Regions from separate parts of the Peribacillus sp. 05N428 genome, predicted to be linked through region 3. Evidence: riboswitches for the same ligand, from Rfam matches in the RefSeq annotation. Region 3 holds a riboswitch; each other region holds the start of a gene.
What was found. A riboswitch is a leader RNA that binds a small molecule or an ion and turns the genes downstream of it on or off. The one in region 3 is predicted to bind lysine.

Region 1 (11,270 bases), on a different contig from region 3:
CTTCAGATGGATATGCGCAAAGCTTGCTTGCCGTCATCGGGCAGGAAAAGCCGGAAGGGATTTTCTTTGGACATACGGCCTTAGGAAAAGATCTTGCACCTAAATTGGCTGGAAAACTTGAATCAGGATTGATTTCCGACGTTACATCCATTGAAGAAGAAGGCGGAAATATCGTTTTCACCCGCCCGATATATTCTGGTAAAGCGTTTGAAAAGAAAATTGTTACAGCTGGCGTGATTTTCGCGACAATCCGTCCGAACAATATCGAACCATTAGCGAAAGATGAGTCCCGTTCTGGTGATGTTTCTACATTAAGTGTGGATATTAAGGACTTACGGACAATCATTAAGGATGTTGTTAGAAAAGCCAGTGAAGGGGTCGACCTTTCAGAAGCGAAAGTAATCATCGCGGGTGGCCGTGGCGTGAAAAGTGAAGATGGTTTTGAACCATTAAAGGAACTGGCACAGGTTCTTGGCGGAGCGGTAGGAGCTTCCCGAGGAGCATGTGATGCAGACTATTGCGATTACTCATTACAAATCGGGCAAACGGGTAAAGTCGTAACACCTGACCTTTATATCGCCTGCGGAATTTCCGGTGCAATCCAGCATTTAGCGGGAATGTCCAACTCCAAGGTTATCGTTGCCATCAATAAAGACCCGGAAGCTAACATATTCAATGTGGCTGATTATGGAATTGTCGGAGATCTTTTCGAAGTCGTTCCATTGCTTACGGAAGAATTCAAAAAACTTAAAGTTAACGCGTAAAAGAAATAATACAGATGAGGGGCAAGACATTCGGCATAAGCCGATACATGTCTTGCCCCTTTATTTGCGCTACTGGGGAGGGTTTTTGGCCTGCATAATCACTCTTTTTTTGGACATCCTACCACTGAAGCAAAATATTAGCATCGATTTGAGCAACAGTGGTATACTGTTTTTAGTTATTTGAGTAAATTTGAGGAGGAAATATATATGGCTATTGTAAATGCAACTGACCAAACTTTCACAACAGATACTAGCGAAGGTGTCGTTCTTGTAGACTTTTGGGCTCCATGGTGTGGACCTTGTAAAATGATCGCTCCTGTTCTTCAAGAGCTTGATACTGAAATTGGCGATACAGCAAAAATCGTAAAAGTGGATGTAGATGAAAACCAAGAAACAGCTGGAAAATTCGGTGTGATGAGCATCCCGACATTAATCGTCCTTAAAGACGGTGAAGTGGTCGATAAGGTTGTTGGTTTCCAACCTAAAGAAGCACTTGCTGAACTTATTGCAAAACACGCGTAATAGTAAGTTAGCTAAAAAAAGCTTCAAGTCTGCGGACTTGAAGCTTTTTTCGCTATCTTGATATATAATGATTGTAAAAATGGGAGAACAGGAGGCTGAATGCATGAATCAACAAATAAAGAATAAACTTGCCCTTCTTCCCGATCAACCTGGTTGTTATTTAATGAAAGATCGTCAGGGAACGATCATATATGTAGGCAAAGCGAAAGTGTTGAAAAATCGTGTCCGTTCTTATTTTACGGGATCTCATGATGGGAAAACATTTCGACTCGTGAACGAGATTGAGGATTTCGAATACATCGTCACCTCTTCCAATATCGAGGCTCTTATTTTAGAGTTGAACTTAATCAAAAAACATGACCCAAAATATAATGTCATGCTAAAGGATGATAAGACGTATCCTTTCATCAAGCTGACTGCGGAACGCCACCCGCGTCTAATCATTACGCGAAAGGTCAAAAAAGACAAAGGGAAATATTTTGGTCCTTATCCGAATGCATTTGCAGCTAACGAAACGAAAAAATTGCTCGACCGCATCTATCCCCTAAGAAAATGCAATACGTTACCGGATCGCGTTTGTCTCTACTATCACCTTGGCCAGTGCCTTGCCCCATGTGTATATGATGTAGAGGAACAGGAATATAAAAAAATGGTCGATGATATCAACCGGTTCTTGAACGGCGGGCATACTGAAATAAAAAAAGAACTGACTGAAAAAATGCTGGAGGCATCGGAAGAGCTCGATTTCGAGAGGGCCAAGGAGTTCCGTGACAAGATTGCCCACATCGATATTACGATGGAAAAGCAGAAAATGATGACGACCGATTTCATCGACAGGGATGTATTTGGCTTTGCCTATGATAAAGGCTGGATGTGCGTTCAGGTATTTTTTGTCCGGCAGGGTAAATTGATAGAAAGGGATGTTTCGCTTTTTCCGGTCTACGATGAACCGGAACAGGAACTTCTTACATTCCTCGGTCAGTTTTACGAGATTACGAACCACTTTAAACCAAAGGAAATCTTGCTGCCAGAATCTGTGGATGCCGAAATGGCCGAAGGGCTGCTTGGTGTCAAAACGATTCACCCGAAACGGGGAGCGAAAAAAGACATGCTTAAATTGGCGAATAAAAATGCCTCCATCGCCCTTCAGGAAAAATTCTCTTTGATTGAAAGGGATGAAGAAAGAACGATCAATGCGGTGGAAAACCTCGGGAAACAACTGGGTATCTACACCCCGCATCGAATTGAAGCTTTTGATAACTCCAATATCCAGGGAAGTGACCCCGTTTCCGCTTTAGTCGTGTTCATTGATGGGAAGCCGGAAAAAAGAGAGTACCGCAAATATAAGATCAAGACGGTCCAGGGACCTGATGATTATGAATCGATGCGTGAAGTGGTCAGAAGAAGATATTCACGAGTATTGAAAGAAGGGCTGCCGCTTCCGGACTTGATCATCATTGATGGCGGAAAGGGACATGTCGAAGCGGTAAGGGATATTCTGGAAAATGAATTAGGCTTGGATATTCCACTTTCAGGCCTCATTAAGGATGAAAAGCATAGAACCTCGCAATTGATGATCGGAAATCCGCTTGAACTTGTACCTCTTGATTCAAGGAGCCAGGAATTTTACCTATTGCAAAGAATTCAGGATGAAGTGCATCGGTTCGCGATTACGTTTCATCGCCAGCTACGCGGGAAAAATGCGGTTCACTCCCAGCTTGATGATATTCCAGGAGTCGGGGAAAAGCGAAGGAAGCAATTATTAAGGCATTTTGGATCATTGAAGAAAATCAAAGAGGCGACGGCCGAGGAAATCATGGAAGCTGGCATGCCAAAAGGGGTAGCCGAGGGAATCGTTAGAAAATTACAAGAATAATCTTGCTACCGATAAATCTCTATGCTATGATTAAAAGGAATTTTTAACTAGACAACTTAAAAGTGCTGATAGAGGTGCGGAATTCAAGAGTAAAAACCTGGAGAAGTATGAGCTTCCATGAAAGGTTTTGAAAGGGGACGCCGCCGAAGGAAGACAAGACTCATACCTTGTCCTCCTGGTCCGACATTTAAGAAATGGCGGATTGTCAGGGTTTATACCCTGGAGAGCTATCTCACTGTGTTTACAGTATTAGATATGTGACCACAGCAATGAGATATTTCTCATTGCTTTTTTTATTGCCTAAAAAGTAGAGAGGGTGCATGAGGATGGCATTAATCGTTCAAAAATTCGGCGGAACATCCGTCGGTAGCGTAGAAAAAATCAAAAATGTTGCCAATCGGGTAATCGAGGAAGCGGAGAATGGAAATGAGGTGGTCGTCGTTGTTTCAGCTATGGGGAAAACAACGGACCAATTGGTTTCCATGGCGCGTGATATTTCCGGATCCCCGAGCAAGAGGGAAATGGATATGCTATTGACGACTGGGGAACAAGTAACGATTTCCCTGTTAACGATGGCATTGATTGAAGAAGGACATGAAGCCATTTCGTATACTGGCTGGCAGGCTGGCATGCAAACGGAATCCGTTCATGGGAATGCCCGGATTTTAAACATCGATGCCACGAGGATCCAAGCTCAGCTTCAGGAGAAGAAAATAGTGGTGGTAGCCGGTTTCCAGGGTAACGATGCAAATGGGGAAATCACTACCTTAGGGCGAGGAGGATCCGATACGACGGCGGTTGCCATCGCTGCAGCGCTGAATGCGGATAGATGCGATATTTATACGGATGTAACGGGTGTTTTCACAACGGACCCACGCTCCATAAAAGGCGCGCGAAAACTCCAATCCATTTCTTACGATGAAATGCTGGAACTTGCCAACCTGGGGGCGGGGGTCCTTCACCCAAGGGCTGTCGAATATGCAAAAAATTATCAAATTCCGCTTGAAGTCCGTTCAAGCATGGAGAGAGAATCAGGTACGATCATAGAGGAGGAAGCAACTATGGAAGAAAACTTAATTGTACGCGGCATTGCTTTTGAAGACAGTATTACGAGGGTCACAATATATGGTTTGCCCCAATCACTTGGTGCATTATCCACAATCTTCACGACGCTTGCGAAAAACCGGATCAATGTGGACATCATCATTCAAAGCATGACTGCCGAGGATACGACGAATCTATCTTTTTCCACAAAAAGTGAAGATACGGAAGCGGCCTTGATCGTGCTGGAAAATAATAAAGAACAATTGGGGTTCGACCGAGTCGAAACGGAGAGCGGGTTGGCCAAAGTGTCCATCGTCGGTTCTGGTATGGTATCCAATCCGGGAGTGGCTGCCGAAATGTTTGAAGTGATGGCCAATACAGGCATCCAGGTGAAAATGGTCAGCACATCGGAAATTAAAGTTTCGACCGTCGTCAATGAAAAGGAAATGGTGAAGGCGGTTGAATCCCTTCATGAAGCATTTAAACTTGGTCAGCATGCAAATGTGCTAGCTTAAGTGTCAGGAGTCCAATAAAAAACAGACTTCCGGTAAAAAGGGTAAGTCTGTTTTCAGGGCTCATTAGATTGGATCTCTGGGATCCCATTGGATGGTGAATATCACTTTTTTTGCGCGGCGTTTGATTTCTTCCGTTGATTCGCTGAGGAATTTTTTTTGCAGTGTAAACTGCTCGGCAAGGAAACCGGCTTCAAGTTGGAAGTGACAATCAGGGTGTAAATCCAAACGGCGGCTGATTATTTCACCTGTCAGGGATAATTCCATCTCGTGTTTCGTATATTTCAAGATTTCCAGATTGCCCCATCCAGCGTTTTGGAAGAATTCAATCACTTCCTGATCGCCATTCAATGGGAATTTTCTTGCTAATTGTTTACCTGCCCAATAGAGGATTTGATTAGAGTCTTTTCCGAGAATATCGTTCAATAGAACTTCTCTGATTAATTCGTATCCGAAAGCTGGAACTTGGAATTCTTCAGTTGTTTGAATTTCTTCAGTTTGAATCTCTTCTTCTATCGCAGCAGCAATATTTTTTTTCATAATTTATCGCCTCTTTCTGTAAATCTATTATAAACGTATTTCTTTTGCAAATTATACTGTTTTTTATTTATTTAAATCACAATTGGAAAAAAATGAGAAATTATACCGGGATATTAATAGTTAAATTAGAAATTTCTTCAAAATATCATCTTGACAAACAAAAAATAGCCAATATAATCCAATAAAATCTATTCTGAAAAAGAGATTTCTTGTATCCGTTTTCTTGACGCACATAGAAGTCAGGAGTAAAATGGACATGTCACATAATTGTAAAGGAAGTATAGAGGAGTTTTTTGACTCTATACTGTATTTTCACGCGGAGATAAAAGGTAGCCACCAGTTTATCTTTGCATGATTTTTCACAAATTAAGGGGGGGCACTTAGTGGCAAAAAATCGTGAGTTTGGGAATCGCAGGCTTCATTCACTTCTAGGAGTAATTCCAATTGGTCTATTCCTAATTTTTCATTTATCGGTAAACTTTATGGCAACAAAAGGAGAAGAAACTTTTAATGGGGCAGTTCATTTAATTGAGTATACGCCCGTGAAGATTTTGGTAGAATGGGTCGTCATCTATCTACCGCTCATTTTCCATGCTGTGTACGGAATTTATATTGCCTTTACAGCAAAAAACAATTTAGGCAGATTTAGTTTCTTCCGTAACTGGATGTTCATGCTGCAACGCCTAACTGGAATCATAACGTTGATTTTCCTTGTTTGGCATATATGGGCAACTAGAATTCAAGCAGCTATGGGTGCTGAAGTTAACTTTGACATGATGGCAGAGATTTTCTCTAGTCCATTCATGATTGTGTTCTATATTGTTGGTATTATCTCGGCAATCTTCCACTTTGCTAATGGATTATGGTCATTTGCTGTGAGCTGGGGTCTTACAGTTTCACCAAGATCGCAAAGAATCATGACTTACTTTACATTGATCGTTTTCGTTCTTCTTTCTTATATCGGAATCAGCGCAATTTTCGCATTCGTATAAGAAGATAGAGTTCATTTATAAGAATTAGGAAAAACATAGCTTGGCTAATGGAAATAAGGGAGTGACAGAATTGGGTAAAGGTAAAATAGTTATCGTTGGTGGAGGTCTAGCTGGATTAATGGCTACGATCAAAGCAGCAGAGCTGGGACAACAGGTTGATTTATTTTCTTTAGTGCCTGTTAAACGCTCTCACTCAGTTTGTGCCCAAGGCGGAATCAACGGGGCAGTAAATACAAAAGGTGAAGGGGATTCTCCATATATCCACTTCGACGATACAGTTTATGGCGGAGATTTCTTGGCTAACCAACCGCCGGTTAAAGCGATGTGCGAAGCAGCACCATCGATCATTCATATGTTTGACCGTATGGGTGTTATGTTCAACCGTACTCCGGAAGGTCTTCTTGATTTCCGTCGTTTCGGTGGTACTCAACATAGCCGTACAGCATTCGCTGGTGCAACAACTGGTCAGCAATTACTTTACGCATTGGACGAGCAGGTTCGCCGTTATGAAGTTGAAGGCCTTGTAACGAAATATGAAGGCTGGGAATTCCTTGGAGCTGTTATCGATGATGAGCAAACAGCACGCGGTATCGTAGCACAAAACCTGACTTCAATGGAAATCAAATCATTCCCTGGAGACGCAGTCATCATGGCGAGCGGCGGCCCTGGAATCATTTTCGGTAAATCAACGAACTCAATGATCAATACAGGCTCAGCAGCTTCCATCGTTTATCAGCAAGGTGTTAATTATGCTAATGGTGAGTTCATTCAAATTCACCCGACAGCAATCCCTGGCGATGACAAACTTCGTCTAATGAGTGAATCCGCTCGTGGTGAAGGTGGACGTATCTGGACATATAAAGACGGGAAACCTTGGTATTTCCTTGAAGAAAAATACCCTGCTTATGGTAATCTAGTACCTCGTGATATCGCGACTCGTGAAATCTTCGACGTATGTATGAACATGAAGCTTGGCATTAATGGTGAAAACATGGTTTACCTGGATCTATCACATAAAGATCCTAAATTACTTGATATTAAACTTGGCGGAATCATTGAAATCTACGAGAAATTCATGGGTGAAGATCCTCGTAAAGTTCCAATGAAAATTTTCCCTGCCGTTCACTATTCTATGGGCGGACTTTGGGTTGATTATGACCAAATGACTAACATCAAAGGTTTATTCGCTGCAGGTGAGTGCGATTATTCACAACATGGCGGTAACCGTCTTGGTGCCAACTCACTTCTTTCCGCAATCTATGGTGGTTCAGTCGCTGGACCGAACGCCGTTAAATATATTGAAGGCCTTGCTAAAACTTCAGAATCCATTCCTTCTTCATTGTATGAAGGGTACGAAAAACAAGAACAAGAGAAATGGAATGAAGTCATGTCTCTTGATGGTAACGAAAATGCGTACGTCCTTCACAAAGAACTTGGTGAGTGGATGACACAGCATGTTACTGTAGTTCGTTACAATGACAAGCTGAAAGAAACGGATAACAAGATTCTTGAGCTGATGGAACGTTACAAGAAAATTAACATCAATGACACGGCTAAATGGAGTAACCAAGGAGCTGCATTCACTAGACAGCTGCAAAACATGATGCAATTGGCTCGTGTAATCACAATTGGTGCATTAAACCGTGACGAAAGCCGCGGAGCGCATTACAAACCTGATTTCCCAGAACGTAATGATGAGGAATTCATGAAAACTACTATGGCAACATTCAAAGGCTTGGATCAAGCACCTGAATTCCATTATGAAGACATAGATGTATCACTGATCGCACCGCGTAAACGTGACTACACTACGAAACACTAAAGAGGGGGAGCAAAAAAATGGTTGAAACTAAATCTGAGACTAAAACAGTCCGTTTTATAATCACTCGTCAAGATACACCGGATTCAGCTCCTTATGATGAGGAATTCGAATTAGCGTACCGTCCGAATATGAACGTAATTTCCGCCCTAATGGAAATTCGTCGTAATCCAGTAACGGTACAAGGCAAGCACACTACAGCAATCGCATGGGACATGAACTGTCTTGAAGAGGTATGTGGTGCTTGTTCAATGGTTATCAATGGTAAACCAAGACAATCATGTACAGCTCTTATCGATCAATTGGAGCAGCCGGTTCGTCTAGCACCAATGCGTACATTCCCTGTTGTTCGTGACCTGCAAGTCGATCGCAGCCGTATGTTCGACTCATTGAAAAAGGTAAAAGCATGGATTCCAATCGATGGAACGTACAACCTTGGACCAGGACCGCGTATGCCAGAAAAGAAACGTCAATGGGCTTACGAGTTATCTAAATGTATGACTTGCGGTGTATGTTTGGAAGCTTGTCCGAACGTAAACAGCAATTCAGACTTCATGGGGCCACAACCATTATCACAAGTTCGTTTATTCAACGCACATCCAACTGGTGCAATGAACAAAGCTGAACGTTTAAATACGATCATGGGTGATGGAGGACTTGCAAACTGCGGTAACTCACAAAACTGCGTGCAGTCTTGCCCTAAAGGCATTCCATTAACGACTTCGATTGCTGCGTTGAACCGTGATACTACGATCCAACAATTCCGTAACTTCTTCGGCAGTGATGAAGTTTAATCATGAACATGAAAGAACCTGTATCTTATGATATGGGTTCTTTTTTTCATTGTTTTACATACACAGACTTGGTTGGGAATCGAGAGAATCATAAACGATTGATAACTGGGGTTGAAGTGTAAATCCAGCACCAGGCCAACTGTGAAGGATTTGTGAAGTGAGCTTGATAATTTACCCTGCTTTCAATAGAAAATCCTTTTCATTATCGTTGTTTTCTTATAAAATGAGTGAATAGTCATTCAATTCAGAAAGGGTGTGCACAAGTTGGGCAAAATATCATATATCGATAATATTACGGAGTGGATCAATGATTTTTCTTTTAAACATGAGATTAAGATCCGCTTTTCGGAAACTGATATGTTTGGGCACTTGAATAACACGATTCCTTTTACTTATTTTGAGGAAGCTCGGATTGAGTATTTCAACAGTATGGGGTTCATGAAGGATTGGACCTCGGCTGAATGCGGTGAGATGCCGGTTGTTGCCAATTTACAGTGTGATTACCTTAAGCAGATGTTTTTCAATGATCAATTGACAATCCATGTGAAAGCTGACCATATCGGGAATTCTTCAGTGGACCTACACTATATGGGGACTAAACAAGATGGTTCCATTTGTTTAACGGGCAGGGGGACGATTGTGCAAGTGTCCAAGGCCACTGGGAAGCCGGTACCTTGGACGGAAGACATGAAGCGTTCTATGCTGTATACTGTGCTGGAACATTCCTAAAAATATTTCCATTTAGACAAGTAAAAGAGTCACTCCATTGCCCCAGCCGACATACTATATCTTGACTAAATAGACACCCACTCCGGGTTTTATGCTGGTGAAGGCAAGGAGGGTAACATTACTTGAAGGAGAACGAATTCACTCATAAGCCATTACTCACCAAAAGAGAAAAAGAAGTATTTGAGTTACTAGTACAAGACAAAACAACAAAAGAAATCGCAGGTGAATTGTTTATTAGCGAAAAAACAGTTCGAAACCATATTTCGAATGCGATGCAGAAGCTTGGAGTTAAAGGACGTTCGCAGGCAGTCATAGAACTCCTTCGTATGGGAGAACTTAAGCTTTAATGTGTTAACTCTTAATACGTAAGCCTTATAAATAATTTCTCTCCCGTTCATTGGCAGCATATAAGGAAGGGCAAAACAATTTGGTTGTTTTGACTTCTTTGGATGCTGCTTATTTTTATGGCGGGGTTTCATTATGATTCCAGTCAATCAATCTTGAAAATCATTTCACTTTCATCCAAAATGGTAGTATGATAAGTTTCATGAAGTGGGGAGCTGTGTTTATGGATGAAGAGAAGCAGGCGGCATATGTAGCCGATATCGAGAAGGAATTGCGCTATGTATCGTCATGGCTTAAGCAAAGGGGAAGAGAAATTCTCCATGATTATAAAATTACCATTCCTCAATTCGTGGCTTTGCAATGGCTTTTTGAATCAGGGGACATGACGATTGGCGAATTGTCCACGAAGATGTTTCTCGCTTTCAGTACAACGACGGACCTGATTGACCGCATGGAGAAACATCAGCTTGTCCAGCGTGTCAGGGATGAAAAGGATCGGCGTGTGGTTCGAATTCACCTTCTTGAAGAAGGCGAACGGATAATCGAAGAAGTGATTAATAAACGGAGGCAGTACTTGAGTGGCGTGTTAGTCAATTTTAACGAATCTGACATCATGTCCCTCAAAGGGATTCTAGTAAAACTACATCAAGAAATGAAAGAAAAATGAGGCGAGTTTTTTGAAACAACCGATAGGCATCATTGATTCAGGAGTAGGCGGCTTGACAGTAGCTAAAGAAGTCATGCGTCAGCTTCCAAATGAAAATATAATTTACTTAGGTGATACAGCAAGATGCCCATATGGGCCGAGGACAAAAAAAGATGTCCAAACCTTCACATGGCAAATGACGAGATTTTTGATGAAGAAGGATATAAAAATGCTGATCATCGCTTGCAATACAGCAACTGCAGCTGTATTGGATGAAATCAGGGCTATACTTCCGATTCCTGTGTTGGGTGTCATACACCCAGGGGCAAGGGCGGCATTGAAAGTTTCTGATTCCTTGCATATTGGAGTTATCGGTACGGAAGGCACGGTAAAAAGCAAAGCTTATGACGATGCACTTGCTTCCATCAATTCCGATGTGAAAGTAGATAGTTTAGCATGCCCGAAATTTGTCCCGATCGTAGAAAGCGGGGAGTTTCAAGGGGGGATCGTCAATCGGGTCGTGGCACAAACCTTGAACCCGTTGAAGAAAACGAAGATCGATACACTGATCCTTGGCTGTACCCATTATCCACTGCTGGGGCCTGTAATCTCTTCTTATATGGGGGATGAAGTACAAGTCATTTCCTCTGGCGAAGAGACGGCCCGGGAGGCAAGTGTCATTTTGGA
Region 2 (11,270 bases), on a different contig from region 3:
CGATTCTAAAATTTCAACTTTAGCATTCACATTTATCGGGATAGAAGTATAAATTTCATCCCATTTTTTCTTATCCCAGCTTCTAGTCCTCGTTCGTACTTGTTCGCCAATCCCTAGGGGATCAACATGTAGTTTTTGAAAATTCCTCACTAAATTTTCCGAGCGTTCCTTCACATCTTTGGACATTTTATCTTCTATAATTTTAATCATTTTAGGAGTTACTTCATCACCGGTATATTCTCGCAATATTGCCTTTATCTCGAGATCGATCGTTATAGGAGTATCTGTCATCGGCTTTGAAATCTTATAAGACCTTTTTGTTTTTATATTGTTGACGGAAGCAAATTCTCTCCCTTCAATTTTTGTAGAGAACCCTTCCTTGCTTGTTGTATTTTCATATAACATTTTGAAAATAACATTTTCTCGGCTCTTAGTCTGATACACGTATTCCCCTTTACTATTAAACATGGCATTTCCTTTAATATAAACTTTCCCATCCAATGCTTTTACGATAGGTAAGAATGGGTCCATTCCTTCAGAGTAATGAGCATACAAAAAAAGATGGAGGTTAGTTCTAGGCAACATACCCATTTTTATATTTTGTTCAATTGTATTAGATAAATAAATTCCTTTATCTATGTTGCCAAACTGCGGGCTTAACACACCCTTTGAACTCCCTTCTACAATGCCGAGTTTTAAAGTAGTTCCAATTGAAGGGTCTCTGATTAATGTATCAATTAGATAGAATATCCCTTGTTTCGCAAGCCTTTTTTCGTATAAAACCACCTCTAATTTCCCACTAAATATGGGTCTTTCAGATTGCTGATTCATCTCATCTCGCACGTCTTTACTAAGTGATGATTTCGAACTAAAGGTAATATTTTTAATGGTTTTATCAGGATAATAAAGAGGTGTTACAGCGATAGCTTCGAAATGAGTCTTATCGACATAATCATATCCGATGGCTGTTGCCAAATTTATTTCATCGAGAACTTTGCTTTCCACCCCCATGCAGCCTGAGAGAACACTAATTAAAAGAAGTATCAGGGCCAATTTCGCGAATAAAATTTTCATTTTTTATCTTCCTTTTTATTTGATATGACAGTAGATAAACAAACCAGAAATAAGACATAAGGAATTTCCAAAATCAATCCTAAATTTGAAATGTAATCCACAAATTGATTAATCATTCCCCTGCCTTTAATTAGATTTGTCATCACAACCAATAAAATTAATAGTAGAGCATAAATTGTTTTCTGCTTCATTTTAAAGTATTGTGAAATCCCCCTTGCCGAAACCCACATATAGAGACATACACTAGGTACTAAAACTAAGACCCATGTAGCGATTCCTATGTACTCAAACCGTTCAACAAAAGGCATTTGTACAATTCCCCAAAAAGACAAAGTTGCCCAAATATATCTACTGATTTGGCCTTCACTGTAATACCCTATTGTCAGGATCGTTAGGCATAAATAAAGGAAAACAGAAGTAAGATTTCCTAGTTGCGCCCACTTTTGTGAACTTTTACGATGCTTAACTAATGGATAATACATCATTAAAGTGGAAACGCCTAAATAGCTATATGACATTTGCTTAGATGCAAGGGCCATTTCTTTAAGAGAATGATCCCATATGGGCAATAGGTTGCGAAAATGTGTAAATTCCAGCGGGAAATAAAAAGTTAGAATTAAATAAGAAGGGATACTGATCCCTAAAAAACAAATACCGGCGACCACTCTAAACCCACCTAAAACCACATAATAAATTAATAAAGCAAATATGGAGGTCACCAACCATGTGTTAATTTGGGGGAATACCCAGGATTGAACGATTTCAAGATAGGATCTTAAAACAGAAATCCCCACCATCAGCCAATACAGTATCCAAATGATATTTAGTAAACCGCCAAGCCACTTTCCAAAAAGTCGTTTCTGTATGCCTATTAAGTCCATATCGTGCCGATTTAATAGGTTGTACATACCCCAAATACCCAATGAAAAGACTACACCACTTATAATGACCGCCATCCAAGCATCATGGCCAGCAGATTTAATGATTATCCTTTGAAATCCCAGGACCCCTACACCTACCTGAATTTTAACGATTAAAAAGAAGACTAGAAAAGGCGAGATTTGATCACTTTTATCGTTCATGTAAGAAACCTCCACTCTCACTTAGTCTTTAGTATCTTCCTTGGGTTCTAACCGAACGGTGTCTTCCGTCTGAACCTCAATTGGACGTTTAGCCTGAAGAAAAAATGGTAAACGAATCAAGGCATCCCGCATATCATAAATCCTTGGCGGATATAATGGTTCAAGAAATGGCCTCCCTAAGGAAGTTACCCTCAGTAAATGCACAAGCAAAAAACAAAAACTGATAGCTATACCCAATAATCCTAAAAAGTAAGCCATGAGTAGGAGAGGAAATCGAATTAAGCGAATGGTATTACCCATTTGATAAACAGGTGTAGTAAAAGAACCAAGAGCCGACAATGCAACAAGAATTAACAATACATTACTCGTCAGCCCTGCTTCAACAGATGCCGTCCCAATAACAATACCACCTACGATACCTATTGTTTGACCTACTTTAGTCGGCAGTCTAGCTCCTGCCTCCCTGAGAAGTTCGATGGCTAATTCCAAGATTAATGCTTCTAAAATCGGTGGAAATGGAATTCCGCTACGAGAAATCACAAGCGTACTGACTAAATCCTTTGGGATCAACTCATAATGATAGGTGAGAATTGCGACATATATGGGGGTCATTAAGATGGAAAACAATACAGCAAAAAAACGAATAAGCCTAAAGAATGAGGCAATTGTCCAGTTGAGAAAATAATCTTCGAATGCCGCAAAGTACTCAAAGAATGTAGAGGGCCCAAGTAAGCCATGTGGAGCTCCATCCACCAAGATCACTACTTTGCCTTCTCCAAGTACTGCAGCCAATCGATCAGGTCGTTCCGTATCGATAAATTGAGGAAAAGGAGAATTTTTATTATCTTCAATCATTTGGGAAATATAGGAGCTATCAATTATTTGGTTAACCCTTAAATCAGATATGCGCTGTATGACGGTTTCTACATTCTCGCTATTTGCAATTCCTTCTATATGAATCACAGCTACTCTTGTTTTGGATAACTTCCCAACAATAATTTCTTCAACAGCAAGTTCTGCAATTGGAAGCCGTTTTCGGATTAAATATATATTCGTATCAAGTGATTCGACCAGTGCCTCTTTCGGACCGACAACACTGAACTCTACCTCTGGCAGTGTAACTTGCCTCGAAGTGTTATTTGCTGCTTTAACTAAAACTGCTTGATCAGATTGATTATTTAATGTAATGGCTATATAACCCATTAACAGCTGACTTTGTAGTTCAGCAGGATTTTTTGTAAAAACAAGCCCCTCTATTGGCAAGTTGTGTACAAGCTCTTCCAGAGTTGAAGAATTTGTATGTAAAAAAGGAAGGAGGTCCCTATGCATTATATCTTTATCAATTAATGTATCGAAAAAAGATACACAGTATATTTCATTTTCAAAATCGAGTGTAAAGCTTGTGAAGTCCTTGGACTTTTGCAGATGTTTGAGTACATCAGTGAAGTCTGTAGATTTATGAATTTCTTGCTTTTTAAAGAATGAATATCTTTTCAATAGACTTCACTCCTTTGATTGTAAGATATGGATATTATTTACGAATTGAAGGTTTTTATACGCACGAATACTTAGTTGAAATTACCGATTAAAATTAGTGGCCAACTGTAATTTGAGTTTTAATCGAATAAATAAAAAAGAATCATAAAAGGGGAGTTGTATTTTCTACTACTCCCTCGTTTAGAACCCTCGTCCATTAAATATTTATTCAACTTATAACGAATAAAGATGAATCCACCCCAATACTCTAGCCATTTCCATAGATTTCTAGCATTCTTAAAAAACTTCATAATTAGGCTTGCAACAGAATGGATTCCCTGTTATATTACAATCAATTAAATATTTTCTTACTTCGGAATCTTTTGAAGTGAGGATAGAGGAGCAAAGACCATTAGTACACATTTTGAGGAGAATGAGATCCTATGACTATTGTGGAAAGGGGAATTTGCCGAAGCGGAAAGAATCTCATGTTCTTGAAGCTGGTTCTGCTATTGAATAAATACAGGACTGTCATATAGGAAACTATATGGAGGGCTATCTTATGCGCGGAAACATTTTCTTGGTAAATATTGTTTCTAATGCAGCAGCGAATCCTCGTTGTTGCTTTTTTGCGTTTACTCCTGAATGGCCCTAACCACCTCTGAATATTTTTAAAAAATTATACAAAAGGGTGTGAAGTTATGAATTTTGGCCAAGTTTTAACCGCAATGGTTACCCCGTTCAATCATAATGAAGAGGTTGATTTTAATGCTACGAGAACTTTAGTAAACTATTTAATTGCTAATGGTTCTGATGGATTAGTAATAGCCGGTACAACTGGAGAGTCCCCTACATTAACTCAAGAAGAGAAAGTGGATTTATTCAAATTTGTTGTAGAAGTTGTTGATGGAAGAGTTCCAGTCATAGCTGGAACCGGCTCAAATAACACGAGAGCTTCCATCAGCTTGACAAGGCAAGCGGAGGCAGCAGGAGTCGACGGAATCATGCTCGTTACCCCATACTATAACAAGCCGTCTCAAGAAGGATTATTTCAGCACTTTAGCGCTATTGCCCATTCCACTTCATTACCGGTAATGCTTTATAACATTCCAGGTCGAAGTGTTGTAAACATGTCAGTGGAGACGATTGTCAGCCTCTCAAAAATCACCAATATCGTGGCAGTAAAAGAAGCAAGTGGTGACTTGGATGCCATGGCACAAATCATAAGCAAAACAACTAGTGATTTTACTTTATACAGCGGCGATGATGGGTTAACATTACCGGTTTTAGCCATCGGTGGAGCAGGCATCGTTTCGGTTTCTTCACACATAATTGGCAATGAAATGCAAGAAATGATCAATAGCTTTAAAAATTGTGATGTCCATGGTGCTGCCGCTGCACATCGTACACTTCTTCCAATCATGAAAGCATTATTTGCTGCACCAAGCCCGGCACCAGTAAAATCAGCATTAAATATGCGGGGATTAAATGTTGGAGGTGTCCGCTTACCATTGGTCCCTTTAAACGATGAAGAAAAAAGAACACTGCAAACAGCTCTGCAGCCTAGTAACGCAGAAGCCATTTTGTTAAATAAATAAAACGAATGATTCTGGAGAAATTTTAAAAAGCAGTGCATACTCGAAAGTAATGCACTGTTTTTTTATCCATGTACGACTCAGGTGGAAGAATTTACACTATATTTAAAGAATCAATAAGGAGAGAGCCAATGGGGGGTACACACAAACCAAACATTCTTGTATTTAGTCCTATTCAGACAGAGGTCGATGCTTATGCTGATCGTATCCGCAATAGTGGGTTCATATCGGTGAAGACAGCGAAAACTTTGGAGGAAGCAGAAAAATATTTACCAGGCACTGAAGTTATCTTGGGGTGGAATTTTCCTACACAATTACTATGTAAACCAATAGCCGCATCTGTTCGCTGGTTTCAATCAATGGGAGCAGGGGTCAATGATTTGATAGCAGACAATTCGATACCTCAAAACATTACAATAACTCGAATTATTGACCAATTTGGTGCTTACATCTCTGAATATGTATTTTTGTTTCTCTTGGACATAGTGAAAGACGGTCCTCGGATGAAACAATCGCAATTGGAGCGAAGGTGGGATCCTTTCATTTCTGAAACCCTAAAAGGGAAAACAATCGGGATCGCTGGACTTGGATCGATTGGCGCTGAACTTGTTCGTAAAGCCCGAGCATTTGATATGAATGTACATGGGTTAAGCTTTAGTGGAAAACAAGCAACACTCGTGGATCTCCACTTTACTCCAGATCAATGGGGTGAATTTGTAAAAGACCTGGATTATTTGGTCCTGACGCTTCCTTTAACGGATTCCACTTATCATATCATTAACCAGGACCTACTTTTAGCGATGAAACCCAACGCTTACCTTATCAACGTTGGCCGCGGCGCATTGATAGATGAAGGGGCTTTACTATCTGTCATGCGGGAAGGACATCTTCAGGGAGCAGTCCTTGATGTATTTGAGACAGAACCGTTGCCAAAAGAACATGCCTTCTGGTCCATGCCCAATGTGTTTGTCACTTCCCACCTGTCAGGGCCCAGTACGATTAACGAAGTGAGCAACTTTTTCATAGAAAATTTAAGGCGATTTTCAAGTGAACAACCATTAAGTGGAATGGTAGATCGGAATCGAGGGTATTAAACCCTTAAATAATTTTTGAAACAGCCGCATTTTTCATCGAAGGAATGCGGCTTACATTTATTTAGCTCTATATTCCTCTTACAAATCAAAAATCCCCTCACAATAGATACTTTTTTCGATGGAGATAACGCAATTGTACCATCCATTTATTATCTCCTTATGTATAGTTCCATAAGAAAAAGCTGCCTTAATGACAGCTCCGATCAGTAAACGATTCTATAAATTGTATATACGAACTAGATGCGAGTAATGCAAACTGGACATGCTTTGAATGCCGTCAGCGCGGATCACGCTTTTCTGTTCGAATCCAGAACATCCAAATAGTGCTGATTGTACATAATGCCTAGGATATTCCCAAAGGGATCAACCACGGATGCAGTAATGAACCCCTGACCGCGAACTGTGGGTGCCTCGTGTTCTTTCGCTCCCATAGACAGCAGCTTCTCGAAAGTTGCTGTCACATCGTCGACGTGCCAGTACACGACGGCACCCCCGGCCGCTCCGGTCGACGAACCACCGGGCGCGTAGCGGCTATCGATTAGGCCCAGCTCGTGCTGGTAGTCCCCGAGGCGAAACTCGGCATATCCCGGGCGTTCGAAGTATGGGTCGGTACCCAGCAGCTCTGCGTACCACTTCTTTGCCGCCACTAGATCGTCGGCCCAAAAACTGACGGTGGTGAGTCCTCTTAATGTGTTTGTTTCGCTCATAATCGATTTCCTCCTCAATGTTGAGTAAGTAACTATACTTCAATATTTAGGGTCACCGGGTGATTTCCTAGTTGCAGTTCCGATAGCTAGTGTAAACGTCTATGCTGACAACAGTATGTCAGTGTAGGTGAATATTTCATCAAAAGTGGTTTGAACATTTATTCCTTTGATTAACTTCGATTTACCTACGAATAAACCCTTCTCTTTTTCAAGAAAATGTCCCAAACAAGCCCTTGCTCCAATAAGCAAAGGCTGTTTTTACGCGTTTCTTCTATATATACATCAAATTTGCCAAAGGTGCCCCCATTCGTATACGTGTACTTTTACGAACGAATAATTTGTTCTTTGGATATCTGCTTTGAAGCATCAGGAATCTTTCGTATTTTATAATTAATCATATCTGAAGAGTAAACCATGATACTCACCATTCCTCCTTGGATCGTAGCCCGGATCAGGATCGGTTGATTGTACTTGTTTTTAAAACTAAAATCAGGCCCATACCAGCTTACTGTTGCATCGCGGCCGGATGGAACATACGGAACGCTCCTTGTATGGGAATAGCGTTGAATCGTTTGCAACCCTGCATTGTCGATAGCATTAAACAATGTTGATGAAACCTGGCAAATCCCTCCGCCAATCCCTTCAGAAAACTCTCCTTTAACGATAACCCGAGCGAGCAAATATCCTTTTTCTACTGACCTCTTGCCAACAGCTTGGTTAAAAGAAAAGACCTCTCCTGGAAACACGACATAATTATTAATGGCTTCTGCAGCAAGTGAGATATTATTTGAACGATTTTTATTGTTCACATTAAAATAGGTTCTATATTCACCTATCTTTTTTTCACGAATTTCCGCAAGTATTTCGCTGTCAACCTTTGGATGAATAGCAAGCAAAGGTACTTCTAGTTTGTATGATCTACTACTGTACAAAAAGGAATGAAATTGCTCTTTAAAGGCTCGATGGTATAGCTTGTAACCTACCCGCCCAGGTAGAATATTACCTTGCTTGTCCATTGTGGCATTTACAGGTTTTTGGTAAACTTGCCGGTCTATTTTTTCGACAAATTGATTGTATTTATCCACGTCTACCATAGGAACATCCAGGTAGGGCATTGTAATATCAGCATGGTCGACACTGGCAATCGTTTGTCCTTGGTGGGTTACCAATAAGCTTTCAGAAATATTCACTGGTTGAACGAATAGCAAAAGTCCGGCAATCCATGTTAATCTCATTTAATGCACCTCCTGGGTTGGTTTCCTTGAACATTCACAATTTTCACTTCAAGTCTTCATAAATTGCATCTTGATCAATAAACCAACGATCAGGCAAACTCTCCTTGCGGATCATAAAATGCATAACCTTTATTTCTTTGCCTTCTTTCTTCTTATAAATAGCTACTTGAACGGGTACATCCACGAGAAATAGACCATTTAGCTGTTCAGGCGGTTGTCTTAAAGGGTCAACCACTCCAAAGTATGTAATATCTTTAACAAGTTTAGTGACATCGTTGGCTTGACTCGGATTAGATAAGGTCATTGCTAATAATTCCTGATTTCCTTGATTAATGGCAATGGTAAAAATACGTATAAGTTCGTAAGGATTTACCGTTTGTATATAATCATCAAGCTTACCAGCCGCTTTCAATACCATTAATTTATGAGAAAGATCTTCGTTTTTCAACCGATGCGTAATACTTCCAGAGAAATGAACGCAAAAATGACCTGAAAAACCATTTGGAAGAGCACCAGCACCATGTGGCATTCCGTGCATGGATGCAGCAATCATTTGATTATTGATTAATACAATAATGGCTCTTCTATTCCAACTCCATTTATTATTATAAATTTTCTTCATGATTTGAGTATCTTCTTTGGTTAATGGCTGTACATCGGCATGATGGCTGCCTGCTCTTCGTTGTACCTTAAATGATAAACCAGTTTCAATATCGATTATGGTGAAATTTGTTTTATCAGGAATAATGTTGTTTACAATCTCCCAAGGTAACATCTCAATTTTAAAGCTTATGGGTCCTTCTTCATCTTCCCATTCCATTGCATAGACCGAGTGATCGACCATTAAGACAAATATAAAAATAGCGATAATTACTTGATATAATTTATTGTTTTTCATTTGGCCTCTCCTGCATTTTTTCTTATTATTTCAGGACATAATAAATTGAATACCTTTGAAAATTTGGAAATTCTTCAAATTAAACTCCTCCCTGTTAATTTATGTTCCAAACACTATGTATGGGGGGATCAGTATAAAGGCTAAAAAGGCTCAGTCATGCTAGTGTTGATGGCCCAATATGTACTTTTGATATCCCTAATCCGGTAATTTAGAAACTACACAAGATGCCATGCGGCCTGCTCCAGGGAAAAATAAAAGACATGATATACAAAAAAGAAAACATCAGTGGGATTGATAATCTCACTGATGTAAGGCTTGCTTGCCTCGTATAGTCTGACTACACTTTTAATACTCTAAATGCATCTCTAACTTTTTTAGCAAAATCTAGAGGTGGTTCAATCGATTCAAAGTGCATATACATTGCCCGAGGTTCTTCAAATAACCAGTGATTATGAATAGAAGTAACTAAAAGGTCCCTTTTTCTAAGTTCAGTTAATAACGGGTTAACTTCTTCTTGTAAAAGAACTGTTTCCCCTAAATTTAATGCATTCCCCCTACTATCAACATTTTCAAACGTAAAAAATTGCGGATTGACTAGTGGAGATTGCGTTCTGCGATCAAGTATTGTGAATTTAATATTACGAAACTTTTGCACCAAGCATACTCCTTCTGGAGTAATCATTCCGTCTCCGCCTAAAATTCTTGCATATTCCTGACATAATCTTCTTCGTTTTTCCGAACTCATGAAAAATCCCCTTTCAAAAAAAAATTTTCCACATGCTAAAATTCACGATTATTATATTCATCTGTTGACGAGGATATTAGTTTAAAATCCTCAACTTCTAATAATCTAGGTTATATGAACATGAAAACCCCTTCAGATTTTGTTCTGAAGGGATTTTTGTAGAGTATTATGATACATGGACTACAGATGCTTACATTGATAAATTGATATGGGAACAATGAAAAGCTCTCACCTTCAACAAGAAATAAAAGAAGGCAAGGGCTTTTTAACTTTTATTGAATTAAAACCATTGATCATTCTTAAGTGGGAATGGATATGACCAGAAGAGTTGTTTTAAAAAGGAAATAGTCCCTCGATAGATTTTACCATTTGCTGAAGTAGAAAATATCATTGCAGGGGCTGTTTATCATCAAGAAATTGAAGTGGAAGGAGCAGAGATGACGGATTTCAGGAGTTTACACGTATACTTATTTCTATTTCAGGTGTTTCTAGCATTGTTATGTTAATTAGTAAGTGAAAACATAAAAAGGGCGCTTCCTCTGATAAGGAAGCGCTTCCATCTTATATAAAGCTATTGGACTTTCATTATAGCATGTTTTTCCTTCAAATAAAAGTAATTAATGTTTAATTTTAGTAATTATATTTTACATTAGAAAGAGACCTGGATAAGTCACTGGAAAACTACTAATTTAATTCAGTATCACCAAAAGACCGTCCAGCTTTTTGTAAATCGGACGGTCTTGCGGATAATAGAATGTACTTTTACTTTCCTTCGTAAGGGAAAATGTTTATTTAGCTGCACCAGCTTTATTTATCACTTCCTTCGCTACCTGCAATGCGGATTCATAATCTGCGTGATCCGTGACTTCCGGTACATATTCCACATACTCAATGGTTCCTTCTTGATTGATTACAAATACTGCCCTGCATTCCAATCGTTGTTCTTTCATATACGTTCCATATGCAGTACCAAATGACAAATCAAAATGGTCGGAGAGAATGGTTATAGCTTCGACATTACTTTCATTACACCATCTTGCTTGAGCAAAGGGAAGGTCTGCGCTGATAGCCAACACCGCTACATCATCACCCATTTTGCTTGCTTCTTCATTTAAGACCCTTGTTTGTAAATCACATACACCAGTATCAAGTGAAGGAACAGTCGTGATGATGCATGTCTTATTTTTATAGTCTGTTAAATGTGCTTTACGGCGGTCATTTGTTAATAGTGCGAAGTCAGGTGCCTTATCCCCTACTCTTAGTTCGGGACCAATCAAGGTCACTGGATTACCGCCTAAAGTCACTGCACCAGTACGTTCATGTGCCAAATTGAACCCTCCAACTCTCTTACTGATTTACTAGCT
Region 3 (11,270 bases):
CTTCAATGCTTTAGGTATGGCTGCAATCGGTCCGATGCCCATAATTTCAGGCGGTACTCCTGCTACAGCAAAGGAACGGAACTTACCCATCGGTTTCATCCCTAAGGAAGAAGCCTTTTCCCCGTCCATGACCATGACCGCGGCTGCACCATCACTCGTCTGTGATGAATTCCCTGCTGTTACGGATCCTGTAACGGAGAATGCAGGTCTTAGTTTTTTCAGCACTTCAGCAGTCGTTCCTGGACGAACGCCCTCATCCTGTGTAAAAGTAAATGATTTTTCCTTTAACTTAAGATCTGGTCCCACTGAACGAAGGGTAACGTCAACCGGTACGATTTCATCGGAAAACTTTCCTTCTGCAATGGCCTTAGCCGCCTTCTGATGACTTCTAACAGAAAATGCATCTTGATCGTCACGGGAAATGCCGTATTTTTTTGCCACGGCTTCAGCAGTGTGACCCATACCCATATAATATTCCGGTGCCGTTTCCGCAAGTCTCGCGTTCGGACGTGTTACATGGCCCATCATTGGCAAAAGGCTCATGGATTCCGCTCCGCCTGCAATGACTGTATCACTTTGGCCGAGCATGATCCTTTCCGCTCCATATGCAATACTTTGCAGACCGCTTGAACAGTAGCGATTAATCGTTATGGCCGGTACTGTATAAGGCAATCCTGCCAATGCTCCAATGTTACGCGCCATGTTCAATCCTTGTTCCGCCTCAGGCATTGCACAACCGATAATCAGGTCATCTATCGTTCCTTCATAATTCCCTGCACGCTTTAACGTTTCCTTTACGACAAGAGCCCCTAAATCATCAGGGCGTACACTAGCAAGAGAACCTTTTTTCGCTCTTCCTACCGGAGTCCTTGCTCCAGCTACTATTACCGCTTCTTTCATGAGGATCCCCCTTACTCATTTTTAAGCTATCAATCTATCGATCTCGTTTTGGCCATCTCTTCATCTATTCATCAATTACGGAGTGGTTTACCTTTAACGAGCATGTGCTGCATCCTTGCCTGGGATTTCGGAGTCGAAATCAGTTTTAGGAATGCCTGTTTTTCCAGGTTCAAGATATACTGTTCATCAACTTCCGTGCCAAATGGGAGTTTTCCTCCTGCCAGGACGTATGCCAGCTCTTTGGCTATGACAAGGTCATGTTCTGATAAGAATCCTGAAAGGCGCATGGATTCCGCCCCTAATAGCAGTGCGGCATATCCAGTTTCACCTACGACAGGGATCTTTGTGCGGGCTGGAGCGGTATAGCCTTGTTCATGCATGGAAAGTACCGCCTGTTTCGCATCATATAGCTGATGATCCGCATTCACGCTTATTCCATCAGATGAATTAAGGAAATTATTCCCCCTCGCTTCCTCGGCTGAGGTCGAAACTTTTGCCATGGCGACCGTTTCAAATACTTGGTTGGCCACTTTCTGTAAGTCGAAGTCAACGCCCTTCGGCATATTCCTCAAAGTCTTCACATAAAGTTCTTTAGTCCCGCCGCCGCCTGGGATCAAGCCGACACCAGGTTCCACTAGTCCCATATACGTTTCAGTCGTTGCCTGGATGCGCGCTGCCGGAAGGGACACTTCAGCACCCCCGCCAAGTGTCATATTAAACGGGGCAACCACTACAGGAACTGCACTGTACTTAATTTTAAGCATCGCCTGTTGGAATTGGCTGATGACCATATCGAGTTCAAAAATATTGTCATCCTGCGCTTCCATCAGCATCATTGCAATATTAGCGCCGACACAGAAATTCTTTCCTTGGTTTCCGATGACCAGGCCTTTAAAATTCGTTTCCGCTTCTTCAACCGCGGCATTGATCATTTGTATGATATCCAGACCGATTGCATTATTCGGCGAAGTGAATTCAAGCAGAGCCACTCCATCGCCAATATCGATCAAGCTTGCACCACTGTTTTTCTTGATTACGCCTTTTTGCTTCTTGATCGCTTTAAGATTGATCACTTTAGGATTTTCGACAAGCTCTTTATATTCACCATTATCATAATAGTGAACTATGCCATTTTCTTCTTTATAGAATGACTTGATGCCTTTAGCGAGCATATCCTTCACCCATTGCGGGACGGTTATGCCTTCCGCTTCCATTCGGGCTGCCGATTTTTCTACACCTATCGCATCCCAGGTTTCAAATGGGCCTGTGGACCATCCAAATCCCCATTTCATCGCTTGATCGATCGCCACGATGTCATCCGCGATGTCCCCAAGCAGCTGGGCAGAATACACAAGCGCCGGATTCAGGACATTCCATAGTAATTGGCCGGCACGGTCTTCGCTATAAACAAGCGCTTTCATTTTATTATCCAAGCCCTTGGCCTGTTTAGCCATTTCGATGGAAGGCGTTTTTAATCTTTTTCGTGCGGCATATTCAAGGGTTTCGGGATTCAGTTCAAGGATTTCCTTGCCTTTTTTCAAGAAGAATCCTTGTCCTGACTTGCTTCCAAGCCACCCATTCTTAAGCATTTCATTCATGAAATCAGGTATCTTGAAAACTTCTTTTTCTTCTCCGTCCACCTGGTCATAAACGTTTCTGGCAACATGTGCAAAGGTATCCAATCCAACGACATCAAGTGTCCGGAAAGTGGCGCTAGTTGCCCTTCCAATCAACGGACCTGTAACCGAATCGACCTCACCGACACTGTATCCGCCTTTTTGCATTTCCCTCAAAGTGACCAATAAACCATAAGTTCCAATGCGGTTTGCGATGAAGTTTGGGGTATCCTTGGCTTCGACAACACCTTTTCCAAGAACATCTTCGCCAAATCTTTTCATATAGTCGAGCACTTCTGATGAAGTTGCCTTAGTAGGGATGATCTCCAACAATTTAAGATAACGCGGCGGATTGAAGAAGTGAGTTCCCAGGAAGTGCTTTTGAAAGTCCTCCGAACGTCCTTCTGCCATCGCTTCGATTGAAATTCCGGATGTATTCGAAGAAACGATGCTTCCTGGTTTACGATGCTGATCAACCTGGGCGAACACACTTTGCTTAACCTCAAGCTTCTCAACGACCACTTCGATGATCCAATCGACATCCTTTAAACGACTTATATCATCTTCCAGGTTTGCAGCCTCGATCAACGCGATGTTTCCCTTAGCCGAAAGCGGAGCTGGTTTCTGTTTTAAAAGTTTCGTAATCGCCGTTTGGCTGATGCGGTTACGCACTTGTTTATTATCTAATGTCAGTCCCTTTTTCTTTTCATCCTCAGTGAGTTCACGAGGTACAATATCCAATAATAAAGTCGGAATGCCGATGTTAGCAAGGTGTGCAGCAATCCCTGATCCCATAACTCCTGACCCTAGAACAGCAGCCTTTCGTATTTGTCGAACCAAGTTTATATCCCCCTTACACAATTTATTGAATGAATGTTCATTCATTTTTAATTCAAAAAAATTTTGAATATTTTTTCTTATTACTAATATAGAATATATTTGGAAATTCCGCAATGATTAAACAGGAAAAAATATTTTTTTCTCCGCGTTCTTCCGGTTATTTCTCCTCCGTTCAGTAAAAAATAACCGGGCAGGAGGTGACTTATATAATGAAGCGTAAAGATAATCCTTCTAAAGCAGCCGTGAGCGCAGCAAGTGTTAAAGGCAATGCCGGCCCTGGCGCTGAACGTCAACATGGAATCAATAAAGTGAACAGCCAAAACAATCAGTTCAAAAGATAATCCTTCTTGAGTTGAGCAGCCGTCCCTTTTCCGGGGCGGCTCTCGCTTCCTATTTCTTGAATAGGCCTTTTAAAACGAAAGCAATATTGGCTGGCCTCTCCGCAAGGCGGCGCATGAAATATCCATACCAATCCGTACCATAAGGAACATACACCCTTACCTTATATCCTTCTTTAACAAGTTCAAGCTGCTTTTCAGTGCGGATGCCATATAACATTTGAAATTCAAATGAATCCCGGGGTATTCCCTGATCTTTGACCAAGTCCCTCGTATAATCAATGATTTTATCATCATGTGTGGCAACGGCTGTGTAATTTCCATTTTGTATATGCTTCTTGATGATTTTCTTGAAATTCTCATCCACATCTTTTTTTTCGGGAAAAGCCACGTCCCTTGGTTCTTTATAAGCCCCTTTAACAAGTCTTAAATTCGGATGGTATGCATCCAGCTCTTCAATATCCCTCTCAGTCCGATACAGATAAGCTTGAATGACAGTCCCCAATTCATTATATTCAGACTTCAGGGTTTTGAATACATCCAAAGTCGGCTGACAGCGCGGAAAATCTTCCATATCAAGCGTCACGAAAACACGATGGGCTCTAGCTTCATCCAAGATTCTCCGCATGTTATTCATTACGACTTGTTCGGACACATCCAAGCCCATCGAGGTCAGCTTCAGGGATAACTGTGAATCCAGGTCATTTGTGCCAATCATCCGGATGGCTTCGATGCACTCTTCTGCCATCTTCCCTGCCTCTTGTTCATCTTCAATGAATTCACCCAAATAATCAATGGTGACAGCAAGCCCCTTCCGGTTAAGTTCAGCAATCACATCACATGCCATATACAAGGATTCTCCTGCCACGAAGCGAGATGCACCAAACCGCAGCCCGTATTTTTTCGCAGCCTGTTTCATAGCTTTATTCTTTGATAAAAAAAGGAATAGATTTTTCAAAATCCTTTCCATCTGCATTCCCCTCCAAATCATTTTGGAAAATAGATGCACAAGATTATTTTACCATTTAATCCATTTTTCAGATATTTAGAATCAAGAATAAAAAATTTCATGAAGGGAAAATTAAGCCCGATTAAAGAACACATAAGGAGGTAGAATGATGGAACAGCAAAATTCGTTTAATAGCCAACAGCAGTCGACCGGCTTCATGAAACAGCCGCCGGAGATGGTTTCGGTGAAAGATAGCTTATACTTGACCGACATGCTTGCATGGAATCTGAATGCGGTTAAAAAAGCACATTTTTTTGCCACACAATGTAAGGACCCGCAAATCATTGATGCGTTAAATCGGTGCGGACTCATGCATCAACGCCATTACGATACCATTTTGAAACATTTGAACCCGGACCAAAATCAGAGTCAACAACAATATCAATAAAGGAGGGTTCTTGATGCCCAATGAAAACAAAGTCCAAAATCCTGAATCTCCCGTGGCAAAAACACCGCAAATGAATGACAGGGATTTTATAAATGATATGCTCACAACTGAAAAATACTTTTGTAACTCCCTTTCCGTTGCCCTGCATGAAATGAGTAATCAAGCATTATTCCAAGACATTTTCTCCATTTCCAAAGAAAATCAGGAGATGCAGCGTGAACTCTATAACCTTATGTTCGAAAAAGGCTGGTATAGTTTAGAAAAGGCGCAAGCTACCAGCTTAGGCCAATCGTATCAACAATTTTCCGGATATAAAAATCAATTTCCATCTGGAACGAACATTCAATAAATAAACATTCAGGGGGGTGGATTCTGCTCCTTTTGTTTTTTTGCTACAAATAAAGCCGGCCATCGGGGGCCGGCTTTATTATTAGATATCCGTAGAAAACATATACTTCTTATAGTGATACCGAATGCTGAATATTAAGCCCATCGCCATCATGTTCCCCATGAGCGAGCTTCCTCCATAACTGACAAATGGAAGCGGAATCCCCGTAATCGGCAAAAGGCCTACAGTCATGCCGATATTTTGAAAAACGTGGAACGTCAACATGCTTATAACGCCCACACAGATATATGTATAGAAGTTATTTTTCGTGTCCATTCCCGTTTTTGTTATGTGGTAAATCAATAGGAAAAACAAGGAAATGATGATGCTTGATCCGATGAAGCCGAATTCTTCACCGATGATGCTGAAAATGAAATCCGAATGACTCTCGGGCAAATACACTTCCCTTGAACCGATTCCCTTGCCTGTGGTCTGGCCGGAGCCTATGGCCAGTAAGGATTTGGTTAAGTGATACCCTTCGGAGCTGGCATAATTATATGGATCCAGCCAAGAATAGATACGGCCGAATTGATAAGATTTTACCCCTAGGTATTTTTCCAGGATTTCAGGCTTCCAAAGTACAAAGTACAGGACCGTGGACGCGACGACAATTCCTCCCGAAACGATCGGCAGCAGGATCTTCCATGTTACCCCTGATATGAAAATCATTCCGAGCATGATTGACATGATGACAAGCGAGGTGCCCAAATCCGGCTGTTGCATGATTAACAATAAAGGGGCACCGGTCACAAGACCGATTTTAATAAGCAGCCAGATATCCGTTTGAATCGTTTTCAGCGTGTTTTTGAGATGATGGTTCGATATGACATTCGCTAAAGCCAGGATCAGGAAAACCTTCATGAATTCCGATGGCTGAATCGAACCGATTCCCGGAATGATGAACCAACTTTTCGCACCATTCCGGACAGGAACGATGCTTTCCGGCATAATGATCAGCAAAAAAAGTAAAAATAATCCGAAGCCATAAGCGTACCAAGAGATTTTTTTCAACTGGTCCGAATCCAGTGTGATGAACCCTAATACGATTCCAATCCCCACTATATACCAAAAAATTTGTTTTATTAAGAAGTTTTCAGCGTACTGTCCAGTCGTTTGGGCACTATAGATTGCCAGGCAACTTCCAACGCATAATAACAGCAATATTGTGACCAAAGAAAAATCTATTCGAGATGAAAATTTATTTTGTTCTTCCATACTAAACTCTCCCTTAAAAAGGCTCCTGCGATACATCTATAAATACACTTATTCATTATACTTTAAACAAATAAAATCACAACTATATCGAAGAATAGTTTACAGGCCTCATGGAGTTATTTCCATGAAGCCTGCAGGCATGGAGAGCTATGCATGTGATTCCTTTGATTTTCTCCGTTTCAGCAATAGGCTGACCAATCCATTGCCCGGGGAGAAGAGAAAGGCCAATCCGAATAATATGGCGGCCGAACCCACCATGCAACCTGATATCGAGGCATCCAAAATGGTGGCTGAATAGTAGCCGATGACGGAACTTAGCACCCCGACCCCGATACTGACCAATATCATGCGGCTTAAACGGTCTGACAGCAGATAGGCCGTTGCCGCAGGTATGATGAGCATCCCAACTACTAAAATGGAACCTACACTATCAAAAGAAGCAACAGTTGTCAGTGAAATGAGGCTCATCAATAAGTAATGAAAGAACAGTACAGGAATTCCCATCGCGGCAGCAAGTGATGGATCAAATGAAACGAGTTTAAACTGTTTGAAGAAAAGGAAAATCAGTAAGAGGTTCAGGATAAAACAACTGCCGACTATCCAAACAGCTTTTGGTCCAGCCTCGATTCCCGCGATTGTCATCGTGTTCCACGGAGTATAGGATATTTCCCCATAAAGGACATGTTCCAGATTTGTTGCTTATCGATTCCATCAGCAATGACTTTTACACACAGCAAAAACTGTCAGGAAGCTCCACTAGGCAGCTTCCTGACAGTCAGTCATTCCGTATGATGAAATTATATTTATATTGTGGAGTTTTACTGGTGAACATAACTAGGGGAGCTATTTCTGGACGACGTGAAATTCACGAGTAAACGCGGTTTCCACGTATAAAGCCGCGGACTTCTTGACGGGCATTGCCACTCATTTCTCCTGTTTCAAGGAAATGGCCAAGTACGCAAATCCCAATTCGATTCCGCAAAGCACAAACAGGGTGATTAAAGTTTGGAACATCATGATTTCCTCCTCCTCTAAGACTTAGACCAATATTAAAGGATGAAACCAATACCATAACAAGACCTTATTTGAAGAAATCTTCAGCAGTCCCACACTGTTCCCTTGCCCTGAAATGGGTTTCATACTGTACAATATAAAAAAAGAAAAACGGTGATACCATGACAAATATTAAAGAAATAGCTCAATGTGCTGGTGTATCTGTCTCAACAGTGTCTCGTGTATTGAATGATCATCCATATGTAAGCCCCGATAAAAGAAAGAGCGTCTTAGAAGCGATCAATCGTTTGAATTATACGAGAAACATCAACGCCATTCATCTTTCAAAAGGGAAAACCAACCTTATCGGCGTCATCATCCCCTTCAACAATCACCCATATTACGGGGCAATCGTTAACGGAATCACAAAACAGGCAAATGCAATTGGCTGTCATATCGTCATCTTTCAAACAAATTATGACAGGGAGAAAGAGATCCAGGCTTTTAATATGCTGCAAATGAAACAGCTCGATGGCATTATCGTTTGTTCAAGGATTTCGGAAATGAAAATCCTCTTGAATTACCAAAAATACGGACCGATTATTTTATGTGAAGATACCGCCCAGGCTGAATTCTCATCCATCAGCATTGATCATTATGCAGCTTTCTCCTGTGCCCTTGAGTACGTGATTGCTAAAGGATATAAGAAAATCGGATACAGCCTCGGCCGTAAAAAGAGCAGGAACAGTTCCCATCGTACAAAGGCCTTTAACGATATCATGAGTAAACATCAACTGATAAACAATGAAGCATGGCTGTTTGAAGGCAGTTATCACATCAAAGACGGTGAACAATTGTTTCAGGAATGGAATTCGATGATGGATAAACCTGAAGCCATCATCATCACGAATGATGACACGGCGGCGGGCTTCATTCTTACCGCTAGGAAATCGGGTATAAGGATACCGGAAGATTGTGCCATTCTCGGCTTCAATAATGATAGCCTTGGCGAAATGCTAGACATCACGACCATTTCCTTACCGCTGGAATGGATCGGGAAAATGGCAGTGGATCTCTTTGAGAATCCTGAAGAGGTCAAACATGTAAAACTGGACTATGCCCTAATAAAACGGAAAACCGTTTAGTTATCAGGATGTGCTATATTTTAGTATATCGTCACTTGATTCTTCCTTCCTGCCTTCATTCATTAACTAGGAAAAAATAACCACATAAAATAATCATTGCGATATCCCAGAAGTTATTTTATAATTTTGATATAGTAAAGTTTACTCAATTACTAGCAATCTATTAGCGATTGCATGAATTTCATGAGTAAAATCGTCCGACGTCACCTACAAACTGACGCCAACGATTTTAGAAAAATTGAATACTTCCTCATTTACCGATGAGTTAGAGGCTGCAGCTTATAAAAGTAAAACGGACGAGATTCTGGAAAATTAAAGACTCCGTTTGAAAGGATAAGTTGCCGAAGTTAGGGTATATTCCATGTATATTCTTGCTGGCGGTGTAACCGAATAGGAACACCACTGTCACGTTTTTTTAAAAAGCGTGGGGAGCTATCTTCGGAAGGATAAACGGGTTTATTATAAACAGCCGTCGATCTTTTTCGACTGCTGTTTTTTTATTTTTCGTTCCCTTCCAATAAAAAGGAGTGTAACATCAATTGTCAAATTCACAATCACCTTCAAGCCCTACTGAATTGAAAAGGAGCCTGAAAGCGCGTCATTTAATGATGATTTCATTAGGTGGAACGATTGGAACAGGTTTATTTTTAGCAAGTGGCGGTGCCATTCATTCAGCCGGTCCCGGCGGTGCCTTGGTGGCATATGCGGTCATCGGCATCATGGTTTATTACTTAATGACAAGTCTTGCAGAAATGGCGGCGTTCATGCCAGTGGCCGGTTCGTTCCGTGTCTATGCATCCAAATTCGTCGATCCGTCCTTCGGTTTTGCGATTGGTTGGAACTACTGGTATAACTGGGCAATCACCATTGCCGCTGAATTGGCAGCCGTTGTCTTAATTATGAAGTTCTGGTTCCCGGATAGCCCTTCATTTATCTGGAGTGCCATTGCGTTAATCACTATGTTTCTTATCAATTACATGTCAGTTAAAGGTTTCGGGGAAACAGAATTCTGGTTTGCCATGATCAAGGTCGTGACAGTCGTCATTTTCTTGATTACGGGTGTTCTGATCATTCTCGGAATCATGGGTGGGAATGACCCAATCGGTTTTTCCAATTTCACAATGGGCGAAGGTCCCTTTAACGGAGGGTTCTTCACGATTCTAGGCGTATTCATGGCTGCCGGCTTTTCATTCCAAGGAACGGAATTGCTTGGAGTGACCGCTGGTGAAAGTGAAGATCCAGAAAAAAATATCCCAAAAGCGATCAGATCCGTTTTCTGGCGCATCCTCTTGTTCTATATCCTAGCAATTTTCGTTATTGGAATGATCATTCCGTTTACGGATTCACGTTTATTGAGTCAAGATGTTGCCGTAAGTCCATTCACGCTTGTATTTGAACGGGCCGGCCTTGCATTTGCTGCATCCATCATGAACGCGATCATTTTATCATCCGTACTCTCTGCCGGTAACTCTGGCATGTACGCTTCAACCCGTATGCTATGGGACTTGGCATGTGATGGGAAAGCACCGAAATTCCTAGGCAAGTTAGATAAAAGAGGAGTGCCCGTGAATGCACTTATCGTGACTTCTTTAGTTGGCTGCGTTGCATTCTTAGCTTCATTTTTCGGGGATGGCGTCGTTTATATCTGGTTATTGAACGCTTCAGGCATGGCAGGATTCGTCACCTGGGTAGGGATTGCGATTGCCCATTATCGGTTCCGCAAAGCTTACGCCGCTCAAGGCCTTGATATGAATGCTTTACCATTCCGGGCAAAAGGCTTCCCATTCGGACCTATATTCGCACTTGTCCTTTGTATTATCATTATCATCGGACAAGGCTATCAGGCTTTCAGCAGCGATGGGATCGACTGGAATTCAATGTTCGTTTCCTACATTGGCTTGATTCTATTTTTCGTCCTATGGTTCGGCTATAAAATTAAGCATAAAACGAAAATCATTCCGCTTGAGGAATGTGACCTTAAATCAAAATAATACGCAAAGGACCTGTTCTTCCCTAACCGGAGAAGAACAGGTCCTTTTTTCATTTCAAATGATAAACACTGCATTCATATGGTTGCAGGGGTTTGCTGGAGATTCCTTCTTCCTCCTGATCATAATTGCCGATCAGCTTTGTGGCAGAATATGCATGAAGCTCTTCAGGCAAAGTATAAGAGGCCTGCTCTTCTTTAAAGTTGCACAGTACCAACAGCTTTTCTTCCTCAAACGATCTCGTGTAGGCAAATATTCGTTCATCATCCGGCAACAGCAGTTCAAAACGGCCATAAACGACGATATCATGTTCCTTGCGCAGTTGGATAAGCTTTTTATAAAAATAAAAAATGGAATTCGGATCATTGTAAGCCTTTTCTGCATTAATCTCGGGAAAATTGGGATTAACCTTAATCCAAGGGGTCCCTTTCGTGAATCCTGCGTTCCGGG

Region 1: it holds a riboswitch for lysine, as region 3 does, so the genes downstream of both, AC1DIV_RS04535 (aspartate kinase) here and AC1DIV_RS09275 (amino acid permease) in region 3, are expected to answer to the same signal.
Region 2: it holds a riboswitch for lysine, as region 3 does, so the genes downstream of both, dapA (4-hydroxy-tetrahydrodipicolinate synthase) here and AC1DIV_RS09275 (amino acid permease) in region 3, are expected to answer to the same signal.

The regions. Positions count from the first base shown of each region.
Region 1 covers NZ_JBFTMS010000003.1:252,152-263,421, forward strand. Annotated here, with positions in the region: gene AC1DIV_RS04520 (electron transfer flavoprotein subunit alpha/FixB family protein) at 1-764, shown strand, start outside; gene trxA (thioredoxin) at 966-1,286, shown strand; gene uvrC (excinuclease ABC subunit UvrC) at 1,390-3,162, shown strand; lysine riboswitch at 3,224-3,400, shown strand; gene AC1DIV_RS04535 (aspartate kinase) at 3,489-4,721, shown strand; gene AC1DIV_RS04540 (YslB family protein) at 4,785-5,258, opposite strand; gene AC1DIV_RS04545 (succinate dehydrogenase cytochrome b558 subunit) at 5,642-6,250, shown strand; gene sdhA (succinate dehydrogenase flavoprotein subunit) at 6,321-8,072, shown strand; gene sdhB (succinate dehydrogenase iron-sulfur subunit) at 8,090-8,863, shown strand; gene AC1DIV_RS04560 (acyl-CoA thioesterase) at 9,128-9,592, shown strand; gene AC1DIV_RS04565 (helix-turn-helix domain-containing protein) at 9,715-9,939, shown strand; gene AC1DIV_RS04570 (MarR family winged helix-turn-helix transcriptional regulator) at 10,161-10,604, shown strand; gene racE (glutamate racemase) at 10,615-11,270, shown strand, end outside.
Region 2 covers NZ_JBFTMS010000038.1:17,173-28,442, forward strand. Annotated here, with positions in the region: gene AC1DIV_RS23905 (Ger(x)C family spore germination protein) at 1-1,074, opposite strand, end outside; gene AC1DIV_RS23910 (GerAB/ArcD/ProY family transporter) at 1,071-2,156, opposite strand; gene AC1DIV_RS23915 (spore germination protein) at 2,178-3,653, opposite strand; lysine riboswitch at 4,020-4,198, shown strand; gene dapA (4-hydroxy-tetrahydrodipicolinate synthase) at 4,334-5,230, shown strand; gene AC1DIV_RS23925 (D-2-hydroxyacid dehydrogenase) at 5,359-6,321, shown strand; gene AC1DIV_RS23930 (VOC family protein) at 6,609-7,028, opposite strand; gene AC1DIV_RS23935 (VanW family protein) at 7,352-8,263, opposite strand; gene AC1DIV_RS23940 (hypothetical protein) at 8,307-9,161, opposite strand; gene AC1DIV_RS23945 (DUF1259 domain-containing protein) at 9,499-9,906, opposite strand; gene tpx (thiol peroxidase) at 10,695-11,234, opposite strand; gene uraH (hydroxyisourate hydrolase) at 11,265-11,270, opposite strand, start outside.
Region 3 covers NZ_JBFTMS010000007.1:80,791-92,060, reverse strand. Annotated here, with positions in the region: gene AC1DIV_RS09320 (acetyl-CoA C-acetyltransferase) at 1-900, opposite strand, end outside; gene AC1DIV_RS09315 (3-hydroxyacyl-CoA dehydrogenase/enoyl-CoA hydratase family protein) at 972-3,401, opposite strand; gene AC1DIV_RS09310 (YuzL family protein) at 3,563-3,697, shown strand; gene AC1DIV_RS09305 (proline dehydrogenase) at 3,747-4,664, opposite strand; gene AC1DIV_RS09300 (hypothetical protein) at 4,813-5,091, shown strand; gene AC1DIV_RS09295 (spore coat protein) at 5,105-5,440, shown strand; gene AC1DIV_RS09290 (FtsW/RodA/SpoVE family cell cycle protein) at 5,522-6,694, opposite strand; partial or broken gene AC1DIV_RS09285 (metal ABC transporter permease) at 6,842-7,387, opposite strand; gene AC1DIV_RS09280 (LacI family DNA-binding transcriptional regulator) at 7,870-8,832, shown strand; lysine riboswitch at 9,091-9,275, shown strand; gene AC1DIV_RS09275 (amino acid permease) at 9,372-10,823, shown strand; gene AC1DIV_RS09270 (glycoside hydrolase family 13 protein) at 10,873-11,270, opposite strand, start outside.